Regions from separate parts of the Citrobacter rodentium NBRC 105723 genome, predicted to be linked through region 4. Evidence: predicted binding sites of a transcription regulator. Region 4 holds the regulator's gene; each other region holds the start of a gene.
What was found. The regulator CRP, encoded in region 4, controls carbon source genes, mostly activating them, when cyclic AMP is high. The targets are predictions, from matches to a motif close to ATGTGANNNNNNTCACAT.
Positions count from the first base shown of each region.

Region 1: a site for CRP is predicted at 1,362-1,379, ahead of uxuA (mannonate dehydratase). Genes of this name have one in related genera too.
Region 2: a site for CRP is predicted at 1,338-1,355, ahead of K7R23_RS22355 (ABC-F family ATPase). Genes of this name have one in related genera too.
Region 3: a site for CRP is predicted at 901-918, ahead of mlc (sugar metabolism global transcriptional regulator Mlc). Genes of this name have one in related genera too.

Region 1 covers NZ_CP082833.1:732,572-734,777, forward strand. Annotated here, with positions in the region: gene arcB (aerobic respiration two-component sensor histidine kinase ArcB) at 1-38, opposite strand, end outside; gene uxuA (mannonate dehydratase) at 218-1,282, opposite strand; gene K7R23_RS03420 (Zn-dependent oxidoreductase) at 1,581-2,206, shown strand, end outside.
Region 2 covers NZ_CP082833.1:4,690,598-4,692,803, reverse strand. Annotated here, with positions in the region: gene K7R23_RS22365 (anion transporter) at 1-244, shown strand, start outside; gene ldtB (L,D-transpeptidase) at 322-1,242, opposite strand; gene K7R23_RS22355 (ABC-F family ATPase) at 1,468-2,206, shown strand, end outside.
Region 3 covers NZ_CP082833.1:4,024,679-4,026,884, reverse strand. Annotated here, with positions in the region: gene K7R23_RS19110 (LysR family transcriptional regulator) at 1-878, shown strand, start outside; gene mlc (sugar metabolism global transcriptional regulator Mlc) at 1,006-2,206, shown strand, end outside.
Region 4 covers NZ_CP082833.1:889,235-891,440, reverse strand. Annotated here, with positions in the region: gene K7R23_RS04250 (YccS/YhfK family putative transporter) at 1-362, opposite strand, end outside; gene crp (cAMP-activated global transcriptional regulator CRP) at 415-1,047, opposite strand; gene K7R23_RS04240 (OsmC family protein) at 1,349-1,753, shown strand; gene K7R23_RS04235 (phosphoribulokinase) at 1,884-2,206, opposite strand, start outside.

The DNA of each region.
Region 1 (2,206 bases), 160 kb from region 4:
TCGACATAATATTGCGCCAGCATACGAATTTGCTTCATCAGGAATTTCCTTTACGACAATCTGGCACAATAATACTCAATTATGAGCAACGCGTTGAAGATTGTGTAAAAAATGCGGGGAAAATAGCGTTACGCGGGAACAGGCGAGAGATAACAGGAAGATGGCGGATGCTGCGACGGGCCCGGCAAGCGGACCCGTCATCAAAGCGAAGGCGAGATTAGCGCTTACCCAGCGCTTCCCACAGCCCCATCAGGTAGGTGACGCCCAGTGCCCGGTCGAACAGACCATACCCCGGACGACCGGTTTCGTCCCAGATAAAGCGGCCATGATCCGGACGGATATAACCGTCGAAGCCGTTGTCATACAGGGACTGCATCACTTTGTACATGTCTAACGAACCGTACTGTGAAGGATGCGCGCACTCATAAAAGTCTTTATCTTTAATGAGCTTGATGTTGCGCACGTGCGCGAAATGAATCCGCTTGCGGCGACTGAACTCCGCGAGGATCTCATACACATTGTTGTCCGGATCTTCCGCAATAGAACCGGTGCAGAGCGTGATACCGTTCGCTTCGGAATCCACGGCGTTGCAGATCCAGTCCAGATCGGCGCGGTTTTTCACAATGCGCGGCAGACCGAAGATAGAGTACGGCGGATCGTCCGGGTGGATTGCCATCTTCACGCCCACCTCTTCACAGACCGGGATCACCGCCTTCAGGAAGTAGACCAGGTTTTCGCGCAGCTTCGCGTCGTCCACATCTTTATACTTTGCAAACAGCTCCTGCACCTTCGCCAGTCGCTCCGGCTCCCAGCCCGGCAGCGCAAAGCCGTTCGAGTTTTCCAGAACCTCTTTCACCACCTCTTCCAGGCTCTTGTCGATATCCTTTTTCTCAAAGGCCATCGTCATGGAGCCATCCGGCAGAACGTAGTTCATGTCCGTCTTCATCCAGTCGAAAACGGGCATAAAGTTATAGCAAATCACCTTCACGCCTGACTGGGCAAGGTTACGGATAGTTTGCTGGTAGTTGGCAATGTAGCGATCGCGTGAAGGCAGACCAATTTTGATGTCATCATGGATGTTAACGCTTTCGATGACTTCCATTTTCAGACCGGCGTCATGCGCCTGCTTAACCAACTTTTCGATCTTATCTACCGGCCAGACCTCACCAACCGCTACGTCATACAGCGCCCCTACGACGCCTTCCACGCCCGGAACCTGGCGGATATGCTCCAGGGAAACCTTATCTTCATCTGGCCCAAACCAGCGCATTGTCATCTGCATACGAAATCACCCGAATCAATGTGTGTATAAACTTGCCCAACTACCATACTAGTAATCATAAGCATACACGGAATTACTGTAGTGACAAAGATCACATATCTGCTTTTACGTTTTTTTCTGCCAAAAAATGCTGTTAGGATTTTTATTGGCTTTTATTTCAATATATTGCATTCATACCCTCTCTTATGGACGACATTTTCCAAATGTGACCCAGGCCACCTTTTCTGTTTTTGTATACTTGTATGGTAATAAAAAGTAATGAAACTGGATTCAAACATACATCGTAAGGAAAGAGAAAATGAGAAGCGTCGTCGTAGAAAAACCCGGTCAACTTACCATCGCTCAGCGCCCTGTCCCGGAACCTGGCGCGCATGAGGTCCGGGTGAAAGTCGTCTTCGCGGGCATCTGTGGATCGGATGTGCATATCTATCACGGCCATAACCCTTTTGCGAAATACCCTCGCGTGATTGGACATGAGTTTTTCGGCCTTATCGATGCCGTAGGTGAAGGCGTCGATGGGGCGCGCTTAGGCCAGCGCGTTTCGGTGGATCCGGTCGTCAGCTGCGGTCACTGCTACCCCTGCTCCGTAGGGCGCCCGAATGTGTGCAGCCAGCTCCAGGTCATTGGCGTTCATCGCGACGGCGGCTTCAGCGATTATGTTTGCGTACCGGCGAAAAACGCTTATCCGATCCCGGAGAATATCAGCGATCGCCAGGCGACAATGGTGGAGCCTTTTACCATTGCCGCCAACATTACCGCCCAGATGAAACCTACGCCGCAGGACATCGCTCTGGTCTACGGCGCAGGTCCGATGGGGCTTACCGCCATCCAGGCGCTGAAGGGAGTTTACGGCGTCAGCCAGGTGGTGGTTGCCGATCGCATCCCGGAACGTCTGGAGATGGCGAAAAATAACGGCGCCGACCT
Region 2 (2,206 bases), 1.5 Mb from region 4:
CCTGTCGCAATTTATCAGCAACGTGCCTGGCACCATTTTACTGCTGAATTACGTTCCGCCGACCATGCTGCTGGCCTGGGCGGTCAACGTCGGCGGCTTTGGGTTGCTGCCCGGTTCACTGGCGAATCTGATTGCTCTGCGAATGGCGAACGATCGACGCATCTGGTGGCGCTTTCACCTTTATTCGCTGCCGATGCTGATATGGGTGGGGGTGGTAGGGTACGGACTGCTGCGGGTGCTGTGATTGGCGCTTATCGGGCCTGCTGTGCGGGTACTGCAGGCCGGGTAAGGCGTAAGCCGCTACCCGGCGCTGTCAGATAATCAGTTCAGACGAACCGGCATCCCGGAACGGCTCTGAATTGCCTGTTCCACTACGGCCTGGTCAACGTCGGCCTGATCGGTGACGCTCTTAACCGTTTTCGTCAGCGTAATCGGCACGATCTCGCCGCCTTCGAACTGTTCTTCAGTGGTCGACAGCGGGTTATGCACTTCAATGTAGCGGCTGCCATCCGGTTCGGTAGTGGCTTTTACCGGCTCATCGATAAACTGTACGCGGGTGCCGACAGGTACGTTTTCGAACAGGAACTTAATGTCATCATTACGCAGGCGCACGCAGCCGTGGCTTACGCGCAGGCCGATGCCGAAGTTCGCATTGGTGCCGTGAATCGCATACAGGCGGCCAATGTACAGCGCGTACAGACCCATCGGGTTATCCGGGCCTGCCGGAACCACTGCCGGCAGCGGTTCGCCTGCCGCCCGGTATTCAGCATGCATTTTCGCCGTTGGCGTCCAGGTCGGCCCCGCTTTCTTGCGCTCAACTTTGGTGGTCCAGTTAATCGGCGTGTCTTTGCCTAACTGACCGATACCGATCGGCAGGACGATAACGGTATTCGTCCCCTTCGGGTAGTAGTAAAGGCGCATCTCCGCGCTGTTGATAATGATGCCTTCATGCACGGTGTCCGGCAGGATCAACTGCTGCGGGATGTTCAGCACCGTACCGCCTTTCGGCAGAAAGGTGTCCACGCCCGGGTTGGCTTCCAGCATGTTGGACAGACCCATCTGGTATTCAGCGGCAAAATACTCCAGCGGCTGAGTGTTGCCTTCCGGGATGGTGATAACCTGGTTCTGGCCGATCAGACGGCTACCATCAGTTGGCAGAGGATAAGTAACGGCTGAGGCGCTGCTGCAAAAGCCTACTACAGCGAGAGCCGCTGCGAAAAACGTTGTTAATTTCATATTCATGTTATACGAGATTCATTGCCTGGCAGGCGTTGGGTTGAGAATTCTGTCATGTTGGGAGCGCATTATATGTGCATTCCCGTGCACAGGGAATTCAGATGTGTACGAAATCACATTTTTTGCTGACCCTGACCTGAGTCACAGTGTAGCCGTTTACCGCGGGACGGGATCTTATTTAAGACTTATGGCATAATAAGCGGTTTGTCACATCTTCTTTAGGATACGTCCGTGTTAGTTTCCAGCAACGTCACCATGCAGTTCGGCAGTAAGCCGCTGTTCGAAAATATTTCCGTCAAATTTGGCGGCGGCAACCGTTACGGCCTGATTGGCGCCAACGGTAGCGGTAAATCCACCTTTATGAAGATCCTCGGCGGCGATCTTGAGCCGACGCTGGGCAACGTTTCCCTCGATCCGAACGAGCGCATCGGTAAGCTGCGTCAGGATCAGTTCGCCTTTGAAGCGTTCTCCGTACTCGACACCGTCATCATGGGCCACAGCGAACTGTGGGAAGTGAAGCAGGAGCGCGATCGCATCTACAGCCTGCCGGAAATGAGCGAAGAAGACGGCTACAAAGTGGCCGATCTGGAAGTGAAATATGGCGAGATGGACGGCTATTCCGCCGAATCGCGCGCGGGCGAACTGCTGCTCGGCGTCGGCATTCCGGTGGAACAGCATTACGGCCCGATGAGCGAAGTCGCGCCCGGCTGGAAGCTGCGCGTGCTGCTGGCGCAGGCGCTGTTCTCCAATCCGGATATTCTGTTGCTCGACGAACCGACCAACAACCTCGACATTGATACCATTCGCTGGCTGGAGCAGGTGCTGAACGAACGTGACAGCACCATGATCATCATTTCGCACGACCGTCACTTCCTGAACATGGTCTGCACCCACATGGCGGATCTGGATTACGGCGAACTGCGCGTTTATCCGGGCAACTATGATGAATACATGACGGCGGCGACCCAGG
Region 3 (2,206 bases), 2.2 Mb from region 4:
TGCGTTACTTTGTCGCCGTTGCCGAAGAGTTGCATTTTGGCCGAGCCGCCGCGCGCCTGAACATTTCACAGCCGCCCTTAAGCCAACAAATTCAGCTGCTTGAGCAACAGGTTGGCGCGCGTCTGCTGGCGCGAACCAATCGCAGCGTGGCGCTGACCGCCGCCGGAAAGCAATTTCTCGCCGACAGCCGCCAGATCCTGGGACTGGTAAACGAAGCCGCCGCGCGTGCCGAACGGCTTCACCAGGGGGAGGCGGGGGAACTGCGCATCGGTTTTACCTCCTCAGCGCCGTTTATCCGCGCCGTCTCTGATACTTTGTCATTGTTTCGTCAGCACTACCCTGACGTGCATCTCCAGACCCGTGAGATGAATACCCGCGAGCAGCTCGCGCCGCTGGGCGAAGGGGCGCTGGATCTCGGGCTGCTGCGCAATACGCCGTTGCCGGATACCCTGCATCATGAGGTGATTCTTCGCGAGCCGCTGATGGCGATGATCCCGAGCGCCTGTGCGCTCGCGCAAAAGCCGGTGGTGACGCTGGCGGAACTGGCGAAAGAGCCTTTCGTGTTTTTTGATCCGCACGTCGGCACCGGGCTGTATGACGATATTCTTGGCCTGATGCGCCGCTATAATCTGTCGCCGGTGATTACCCAGGAAGTTGGCGAAGCGATGACCATTATCGGGCTGGTCGCCGCCGGTCTGGGGGTGTCGATCCTGCCGGCGTCGTTTAATAAAGTTCAGCTTCACGAAATGCGCTGGGTGCCGCTTGCGGAGGAGGATGCGGTTTCCGAAATGTGGCTGGTGTGGTCCGGACATCATGAACAAAGCCAGGCGGCGATACGTTTTCTCCAGCAGCTGATTCGAACTGTCAGGAATACTTAAATTAATTTAATAACAGCTAAAAATGTGCGGTTAATCACACCGCTAAGTAAAAGTTGACGTTGCGTATTGAAGTACTTCACCATAGCCCGCAGATTATTTCGGAGCGCGAAAATAAAGGGAGTCAGAGGTGGTTGCTGATAGTCAGCCTGGGCACATCGATCAAATAAAGCAGACCAATGCGGGCGCGGTATATCGCCTGATTGATCAACTGGGGCCGGTATCGCGAATCGATCTTTCTCGTCTCGCCCAGCTCGCGCCAGCCAGTATCACGAAAATTGTCCGCGAAATGCTTGAAGCGCATCTGGTACAGGAACTGGAAATTAAAGAGGCAGGCAGCCGCGGACGCCCCGCAGTGGGGCTGGTGGTTGAAACCGAAGCCTGGCACTATTTATCCATTCGTATCAGCCGGGGCGAAATCTTCCTCGCCCTGCGCGATCTCAGCAGTAAGCTGGTGGTTGAGGAGTGTCTGGATCTCCCGCTCAGCGACGAAAATCCGCTGCTGACGCGCATTATTACGCTTGTCGATCAATTCTTTATCCGCCATCAGCAGCAGCTTGAACGGCTGACCTCCATTGCCATTACCCTGCCTGGCATTATTGATACGGAAAACGGCATTGTGCATCGCATGCCGTTTTATGACGATGTTAAAGAGATGCCGCTCGGCGAGGCGCTTGAGCAGCACACCGGCGTGCCGGTTTATATTCAGCATGATATCAGCGCCTGGACGATGGCGGAGGCGCTGTTTGGCGCTTCCCGCGGCGCGCGCGATGTGATTCAGGTGGTGATCGACCATAACGTCGGCGCTGGCGTGATTACCGACGGACATCTGCTGCATGCGGGCAGCAGCAGCCTGGTGGAGATTGGCCACACTCAGGTCGATCCCTACGGCAAGCGCTGCTACTGCGGCAATCATGGCTGCCTGGAAACCATTGCCAGCGTGGAGAGCGTGCTGGAACTGGTGCAGCTGCGGCTGGGGCAGTCGATGAGTTCAGCGCTTCACGGGCAGCCGCTGACCGTCGATTCGTTGTGTCAGGCCGCAATAGAGGGCGACCTGCTGGCGAAAGATATTATCAGCGGCGTCGGCACCCACGTCGGGCGGATTCTGGCAATAATGGTTAATTTATTTAACCCGCAAAAGATCCTGATTGGCTCGCCGCTTAATAAAGCGGCCGACGTACTGTTTCCGGCGATAGCGGACAGTATTCGCCAGCAGGCGCTACCGGCCTACAGCCAAAATATGGTGGTGGAGAGCACTCAGTTTTCCAATCAGGGGACGATGGCGGGCGCGGCGCTGGTAAAAGATGCGATGTATAACGGTTCTTTGTTGA
Region 4 (2,206 bases):
AAAATCGCGGCGATCAGCGACGCGGGAAGCAGGCGGGCGTGGAGCGAACTGATTTCCGCGGTGACGCCGAGGATAAGCGTCAGGACAGTCAGAATGAGCGGCAGCGGCACCGTGCGGGCCAGCAGCAGCTGCATGATCAGACTACAACCGGCGAACAGCGACGCGCCGATTATCAGGCGTTTGAAGAAGCGTTTGTGCGGCGTATCAAGCCCGGCAATATTGCAGCAGGCGGGAACGAGGGAAAAAAGCAGGCCCAGATGGAGCTGGTCGATCAGCAGGCCGACGGCCACGGGCAAACACAGCACCAGCGTCTGACGGAGTGCGTAGTTGATCTCCGGGTGATAAATCAGTCTGCGCCACATCGGTAAAACAAAAACGGCGCGCTACCGGGGTAACGCGCCGTTTCCGACGGGATTAACGCGTGCCGTAAACGACGATGGTCTTACCGTGCGCGGAGATCAGGTTTTGATCTTCCAGCATCTTCAGAATACGACCAACGGTTTCGCGGGAGCAGCCAACGATCTGACCAATCTCCTGGCGCGTGATTTTGATCTGCATACCATCCGGGTGGGTCATGGCATCCGGCTGTTTCGCCAGATTCAGCAGCGTCTGGGCGATACGCCCGGTCACGTCAAGGAAAGCCAGATTGCCGACTTTTTCTGAGGTGACCTGCAGGCGGCGGGCCATCTGGGAAGAGAGGCGCATCAGAATATCCGGGTTGACCTGGATCAGCTGACGGAACTTCTTGTAGGAAATTTCCGCCACTTCACATGCTGTTTTAGCTCGTACCCATGCGCTACGTTCCTGGCCTTCTTCAAACAGGCCCAGTTCGCCAATAAAATCACCCTGATTCAGATAAGAAAGGATCATTTCTTTCCCTTCCTCATCTTTAATCAACACTGCTACCGAGCCTTTCACGATGTAATACAACGTTTCCGCTTTTTCACCCTGGTGAATCAGCGTGCTCTTCGACGGGTACTTATGAATGTGGCAATGAGACAAGAACCATTCGAGAGTCGGGTCTGTTTGCGGTTTGCCAAGCACCATGCGCGATTATCCTCTGTTATAAGCTGTCTCCAGAGCCAGAAAACACCGCTGTCTCTGGGGTTGCAAAAATGTGCTTCCCGCTTCCCGGGAAGAGGCTGTCAATAACGGCAGCAGCCTTTAATATGAAATCCTGTGCATACACAGTACGTCAACGCACCGTAGCATCTCGTCTGTTTTAGCATAGCTTTAGCTGTGTGTCTCCTGGTGTCTCGCTTCAGCATGACGCAGGTCGCCTTCCGTTGCGAGATTTGTCGCGGGCGCGTAATCTGTGGGGAAAATTGCAACATTGGAGTTACGAGATATGCAAGCGCGTGTTAAATGGGTTGAAGGGTTAACCTTCCTCGGCGAGTCGGCTTCCGGGCACCAGATCCTGATGGACGGCAACTCAGGCGATAAGGCCCCCAGCCCGATGGAAATGGTGTTAATGGCCGCTGGCGGTTGCAGCGCCATTGACGTGGTTTCCATTCTGCAAAAAGGCCGTCAGGATGTGACCAACTGCGAAGTGAAGCTGACCTCTGAACGTCGCGAAGAAGCGCCGCGTCTGTTCACCCATATCAATCTGCATTTCATCGTTACGGGTAATGACCTGAAAGATGCCGCAGTGGCGCGGGCGGTCGATCTCTCCGCGGAGAAGTATTGCTCGGTGGCGCTGATGCTGGAAAAAGCGGTAAACATTACCCACTCGTATGAGGTGATTGCGGCTTAGGTTTTGCGCAATCTGTAGGCCATAAGGCGTTAGCCGCCATCCGGCACACTGCCGGGGGCGCTTCGCTTGCCCGGCCTACGTTTGTAGCCTGTTCCGGGCTGGAGAAGGCGTTATCTGGCAAGATTTCGCCTTACTTGATCTTCTTCCCTTCCATCAGCCGTTGCACCAGCGGCAGCATAATCAGCTCCATCGCCAGGCCCATTTTACCGCCCGGCACCACCAGCGTATTGATGTGGGAAATAAAAGACCCCTGCAGCATCGCCAGCAGCCAGGGAAAATCGATGCCTTCCAGATTACGAAAATGGATTACCACGAAACTTTCATCCAGCGATGGAATACCGCGAGCGGCGAACGGGTTGGAGGTATCCACCGTCGGCACGCGCTGGAAGTTAATATGGGTGCGGGAAAACTGCGGCGTAATGTAGTTAATATAGTCATCCATTGAGCGCACCA